DNA from 2 places in the Halobacillus sp. AWM4_238 genome. Region 2 is predicted to be linked to the other one. Evidence: a T-box and tRNA genes for the amino acid it is inferred to sense, from the RefSeq annotation. Region 2 holds a T-box; the other holds one or more tRNA genes.
The links. The T-box of region 2 lies ahead of argS (arginine--tRNA ligase). A T-box ahead of a tRNA ligase gene usually reads a tRNA of that ligase, here a tRNA-Arg.

Region 1 (3,411 bases), 2.0 Mb from region 2:
GCAAAAAAGAATCATCATTTGTATCATAATTGCAAAAACAGGACTTTGTACTCATGATGAATTCATATTTTTTGCTAAAATAAGTGAATGTGAATAAAATTTCACCGAATTATAAATTTAAGGGGATGTATCGTTTTGTCATTGCTAGATGATCAAACACTGCTGGAAACGTACATAGAGTCCGTTAAGCTTCAACTAGATGATGAATTCGTTCATTTGTTGACGAAGGAAATTGATAAGCGATCTATGGAATTGCCAAAAGAAAATCTCCAACTAACATGAATCGACATCAAACGTTCGCTCAAAATGGGAACGTTATTATAGAGGAATATAGAAAGGGTGTGCTCAACGAGCACACCCTTTTTTTATTGATTAGAGGTTGGGTTGCTCTGGCTTTGCCCAGACATCTTAGCAATGCTTGGGATGACGTTTTGCAATTGCCCTGCCTGACCAGTCATCATGCTGTAAGTGGCAGCACCGATTCCGATAGAAGCGACAATCGGCAACCACTGAACATTCTTCTTCTCCATCCTGATCACTCCTCAAATCACTTGGCTTAGTAGCCATTTCTATTGTGTGCTTGAGAAGGATTTCATATGTGAGTTAATACCATGTTCTATACCCTATATTTACCTTTAAGTAAGAAATGGATTAAGAATACTGGCCAAAGAATGATCCACCCTAATAACACCAACATATATAAAGATCGCTCTTCTTTACTTTGGTCAATCGGTTCTTGTTGTTGGAAGCAGAAAAACACACCAATCAGGATATAAGCGAAGGCTATCAAAAGAATCACTCCTCTACACGATAGCGTATGAAGAGTACGTGTGTTGTGCCTCTTGTTGAGAACACTTTTTTAAGAAACTAAAATGTTTACGTGATAAAATGTTTGTAGAGGTGATGAAAATGGAACGGATTATCCTATTTGACGGGGAATGTAATTTTTGCAATCAAAATGTGCAGTTCATTATTAAAAGAGATCCTGAAGGACTTTTTACATTTGCTTCTCAACAAAGCCATGTTGGACGCACACTCATGAGGAAATTTGAAATTCCAATTGAAGTGGACAGTATCGTCCTCATCGAAGGTTCCAAGTCCTACATTCGGTCCACGGCAGCTTTGAGGATATGTAAATATTTGACGGGTTTTTGGAAAATGGGGTTTGCTTTGATAATTGTCCCTAAAGCGATAAGGGATTGGGCTTACAATTTTGTGGCTAAAAATCGTTACAAGTGGTTCGGTAAACAAGAAGCCTGTCAGCTCCCTTCACCAGAGATAAGAAAACGTTTCTTATAAATTTCAATCCGCTTCTTTCCTGGCGTTCAATAGTAGAATTACTGGGCTGTGTAATCATGCAGCCCACCATGTACCTTGGGTCAAACCTGAACAATTTCCTGTTTCACTCTTACAATACAATCATTTGATTTATGAGTGGTTATTCCTTTCACTTTATTGAACATAAAAATGCTTCCTTTGCCAAAGCAAAGGAAGCATTTTTATATAGCGTCCCAGGAGAGATTCGAACTCCCGACCCACAGCTTAGAAGGCTGTTGCTCTATCCAGCTGAGCTACTGGGACATGCTTATTAAAGTTTTAAATATGTATTGGAGCGGGTGAAGGGAATCGAACCCTCGTCATCAGCTTGGAAGGCTGAGGTTTTACCATTAAACTACACCCGCATCATTAATATTCTTTGGCTTTGTTTGTAATCGTACCACTCATGCCCCTTCCTCTTCTAGATTACTCAAGGGAGTATATCCGTCGGGGCAACTCGCAGCTTATTCGGAAGAAGTTCTGCTCGTGGCTGAGGTTTTACCATTAAACTATACCCACAAAGTAGAAAACTTACTTTTAATTAAGCCCTTTTTTGTTGATGTCTTGTGAAGCGGACAAGAATTATTATATTAAGGATATGAGAAAATGTCAACAGGTTTGCAGCAAAGAATTTAATTCTTCGCTGCAAGTGCTGTTGACATCTGGAGATCGGGCATAGGATCCCCATTCACATGATAAAATTGTAAGTGAACGTCGCTTCGATCAGTCCATTCTAAAATCGCATAGGTTGGCTCTTCACGATCTCTAGGAAGCCTTGCGCTTCCTGGGTTAATGAATAGTGTGTCGCCAACTTTCTCTGCTCCTGCAATATGCGAGTGGCCAAAACAGGCAACTTGAGCACCGACTTCCTCTGCACGGTAAGAGAGGGGCATCAAAGTTGATTTGATTTGATGTAAATGTCCGTGAGTGACCAAGAAGGTTATTTCTCCTACTTGAAGAATTTGTTCTTCTTCCATTCCTGGTTCGAAATCACAGTTCCCTTTTGCATAAGTAAAGTCTTCCAATTCTTTTGAATCATAGTCGAGTTCAGAATCTCCGCAATGAATCATCGCATCGACATCCTGGTGTCTTTCTTTAATTTCCATCACTTCTTTTTTTAAGCCGTGGGTGTCACTTACGATTAAAACTTTCGGCATACGTTTCACCTCGTTTAGCTTTGAGTTTTCAACCACTCTTCGATTTGTTGTATGGCGTGGTGACGGTGACTGATTGCGTTCTTCTCTTCAGAAGTGTGTTCAGCCATCGTACGGGAAGACCCTTCTGGTATGAAAATTGGATCATAACCGAAACCATTCGTTCCTTGAGATTCAGTAGCAATGGATCCCTCACACGTCCCTCTTCTAACAAAGGTGTCTTCACCAGGTCTTGCGACTGCTACAGCACAGACAAAACGGGCCATTCTCTTTGATTCGGGTACGTCTTGAAGTGCTTTTAAAAGTTTTTCTGTATTTTTGTTGTCATCTTTTTCTATTCCTGCATAACGGGCGGAGTAAACACCAGGTTCCCCATTCAAGGCATCGACTTCTAAACCTGAATCGTCAGCCACGACAGGAACGCCAAATTGCTCCGCCATTGCTTCCGCTTTAATGACGGCATTCTCTTCAAATGTCGTACCTGTTTCTTCTATATCTATGGAACGATCGATATCTAACAAAGACTTTACAGAAATCTCATATTTGGAAAACATCTCCCGAAACTCGTTCACTTTACCTGGGTTCTTCGTGGCAACAATTAACTCTTTCATTTCACTTAGCTGCCTCCACTTTTGTACGGATGACATCTGACCATTCTCCAATTGCTTCTTCTTGGAGTTTAATGAGGTCCGAAACGCCTTCCTCAGCTAGGGACAACATCTTTTGCAGCTGCTGCATAGAGAATGTTGCTTCTTCTCCTGTTCCCTGCAATTCAACGAATTCACCGTTTCCGGTCATGATTACGTTCATATCCACTTGGGCTTTACTGTCTTCCTCATAGCAAAGGTCCAAGATCTCACTCTTATCAGGCATTACTCCCACAGAAATGGCCGTTAAGAAATCTGTAATTGGCAATTCTTTGATTGCTTTTTTCTCTACT
Region 2 (3,411 bases):
TTCTTGATTACTTCTATTGGTTACGATGATGTTCTCAGCTGGAATATTACCGGATTCCACCATGCCTGAAATCATCGCTTCAGCCATAGAGCCTGCACCTAGAAAAGCAATCGTTTGTTTAATCATATTGGGTTAATCTCTCCCGTTCGCATTTTTTGTTCGCTTTGTTTAAGACGTTTTTCATCATAACATTGAGCAATACTTATTCAAGGGGTTTTCTGCAAGTCGGGTCTATATACGCCAATTAGTTAGTGTAAACGGTTTCATGGAGAGATATTTCTTATTCATCGCTTCTCATCGCAAATAATCTCGTCTCAGACATATATTTGCGCATTGAATTTTCAAGAAAAGCCGGAGAAAGCAAAATTGAGCGAATTATCAGACTATATATGCCGCATAAGATGGCATAAAAAAACCACCTGTTGAGGGGTTCAACAGATGGTTATTCTTCATTAATGAAATGATTTAGTTTGGCCAGTTGCTGGTTCAGCTCTCCGATCGGAACAAAGCGGGCCTTACGGAATAGTTCTTTTCCTTCGGCGTAGATCAAAACGGCAGGGACCGTCATGACTGCAAACTCCCCGGCTACTTGCGGGACTTCATCAGCGTTTACGTGCCTGGATTCAATTTTAGGATACTCCATCAACAAACCTTCTACTTGTGGAAGCAAGCCATGACAGACGGAACATCCCGTCCTAGAAACATAAACAATCGAAAGTGGTTGTTCGTTAACGAATGCGTGGAGTTCTTCAATGGTATTTATGGATTCCACTCTTCTCACCTCTGTTCCATTATATCAAGGAATAGATCAAAATGCCTGCATGGGGCCTTAATTCAAACGATCGGGATGAATCTGCTGGTGTTGTTTTGTTTCTACTTCTTTAAATAAATCTTCTCCAGGCGGCGGTGGCGTTGGGATTTGTGTGGCTTGATTTGGGTTCAACATTTGTTTTAATGAAAGGATCTGTTGAGATAAATCATCGATATCCTGCTTAGTCGCCGGCCTTTTGTGTTCTTTCAACTCAAAGCCAACCTGGCCATTGGGTTCTAAGGTCGCCGACTTAACATCAGCAATTGATGTAATGTTGCTTTGTCTTAACTTCATTTCCAACTGATCGACAGTAAAACGCAGCTTTTTAATATTTTTCTCATTCAGCTGTCCATTTTCAATCACCGAAACAGCCCTGCCTGTGAGAAAACGTTCCATAAAATCGAATTTCACCTGCGTGAATTCCATGGCAATTAAGGTTAGAACGAGTACTCCTCCCACCCCAAACGTGACCCAAATATTCTTTCCTGCCACAGGCTGAATTAATAAAGAGCCGATCGCAATCATAATAACCGTTTGCGATAACGTCATCTGCGAAATAGACTTTCTCCCAGCAATTCGCAGGATAATCGTCCCTACGACAATAATGAGAACAGCTTTCCAGATCCAATCCATCACCCATCACCTCTATTCGTATGTTCACCTAATTTAAATAGGCTATTCGCAAGGAAGAGATTGCAAAAGAGAATCGTTTCCGCTATAATCTTTTCAAATATAGAAATTCTAGGAAAAAGAGAGTAGCTGCCAGAAACAGATCAGCGACTCAGGGGTGGTGGAAGCCTGAGCAGGATTTCAGTAGTGAAACGGACTTTTGAGAAGCTTTCCTGAATGATAGAGTAGGGAAAAGCCGGGGACGTCCCCGTTAACAACATCGAGTGGCTATGTGATAGCTATAAGAGTGGTACCGCGAGCACAAACCTCGTCTCTTTTTTAGAGACGAGGTTTTTTTACTTTTGGAGGTGTCGTTGATGGAAAAACAAATTCTTGCTTTGCAAATCGCCCATATCCTCGGAGAAAAGTATCCACGAGAATGGGTACAACAACAGATTGAAGTTCCCAAGCAGCCGAGTTACGGCGACATGGCTTTCCCCTGCTTTCCACTGGCCAAGACGTTGAAGAAAAGCCCACAGCTGATTGCTGAAGAAATTTCCAACCAATTAAAACATCCGGTCTTTCAAAAAGTGCAAACGGTAGGCGGGTATATCAACATTTTTCTGGACCAGACGTTTGTGGCAAACCAGGCATTGAATCAGTTTTATCAGGACCCGGAAGCTTATGGATCCCATGAATTTGGAAAAGGGAAGACTGTCGTCCTTGATATGTCTGCGCCGAATATTGCCAAACCCTTTTCCATGGGGCATTTACGATCCACAGTCATCGGGAATGCTCTCTCAAACCTTGCACAAAAATGTGGCTATGAGACAGTCAAGATCAATTACATCGGAGATTACGGAACACAGTTCGGAAAACTATTAGCCGCTTACCTTAAATGGGGAGAGGAAGAAAGTCTCAAAAACCATCCCATTCGAGAATTGACGCGTGTGTATGTGAAATTTCATCATGCTTCAAAAGAAGACCCATCTTTAATAGAAGAAGGAAGAGAATGGTTTAAAAAATTGGAGAATAATGATGAAGAGGCCGTGACCTTGTGGAAATGGTTCAAAGACGTATCGCTGGAAGAGTTTGAAAACATTTATAAACTCCTTGGGATCACCTTCGACTTGACCCGTGGCGAAGCCTATTACAATAACAAAATGGATGCGACCATCGAAATGTTGAAGGAAAAAGGATTGTTGGAGAAATCTGATGGTGCTCAGGTCGTCCGTCTTGATGAGGAAGGTTTGCCGCCTTGTCTCATTCAAAAAAGTAACGGGACGACGATTTATGCAACGAGAGATTTAACAGCCGCCATCGACCGCAAGCAGACGTATAACTTTGACGAAGCGCTCTACGTGGTCGGTCATGAACAAACTCTTCATTTTCAGCAGGTTAAATACGTGTTGAAAAAAGCAGGCTATCCCTGGGCGGATCAGTTAAAACACATTTCTTTTGGAATGATGCTTCAAGATGGCAAGAAAATGTCTACGCGCCAAGGAAAGACGGTCTTGCTCGAACAAGCGTTGGAAGAGGCGATCTCGCAGGCTGCCAAAAATATAAAAGAAAAGAATCCTGAATTGAAGAATGCTGAAAAGGTCGCCGAACAAGTAGGCGTAGGTGCTGTCATCTTTCACGATCTTAAACACGACCGTCGCAACGATGTCGAGTTCTCATTGGAGGATATGCTTACTTTTGAGGGCCATACAGCTCCTTACTTACAATACACCCATGCACGAACCGTTTCCTTACTGGAAAAAGGAAACTTCAACCCAAATCAACCTACAACAGACGTTCAAACAGAATCGGCATGGCCACTGATTAAAACCATTCGTCTCTTCCCGGAAGTCATTGAGAAGGCCTATAAAGCGTATGATCCTTCGAAACTTGCTAAACACCTATTGGATGTCGCGCGTCACTTCAATAAATTTTATTCACATACAAAGGTGGTGGGAAGTGAAGAGGAACAAGCACTCCTATCGTTGATT

Region 1: it encodes a tRNA-Arg, which carries the amino acid that the T-box ahead of argS (arginine--tRNA ligase) is inferred to sense. The anticodon was not compared.

The regions. Positions count from the first base shown of each region.
Region 1 is NZ_JBSWSY010000002.1:1,795,063-1,798,473, forward strand. It holds gene sda (sporulation histidine kinase inhibitor Sda) at 136-282, shown strand; gene ACXACN_RS09310 (hypothetical protein) at 366-530, opposite strand; gene ACXACN_RS09315 (thiol-disulfide oxidoreductase DCC family protein) at 910-1,299, shown strand; tRNA gene ACXACN_RS09320 (tRNA-Arg) at 1,508-1,581, opposite strand; tRNA gene ACXACN_RS09325 (tRNA-Gly) at 1,609-1,682, opposite strand; gene ACXACN_RS09330 (metallophosphoesterase) at 1,950-2,474, opposite strand; gene ACXACN_RS09335 (XTP/dITP diphosphatase) at 2,489-3,082, opposite strand; gene rph (ribonuclease PH) at 3,084-3,411, opposite strand, start outside.
Region 2 is NZ_JBSWSY010000002.1:3,792,612-3,796,022, reverse strand. It holds gene proC (pyrroline-5-carboxylate reductase) at 1-126, opposite strand, end outside; gene ACXACN_RS18845 (thioredoxin family protein) at 443-772, opposite strand; gene ACXACN_RS18840 (DUF421 domain-containing protein) at 830-1,444, opposite strand; T-box leader at 1,546-1,759, shown strand; gene argS (arginine--tRNA ligase) at 1,798-3,411, shown strand, end outside.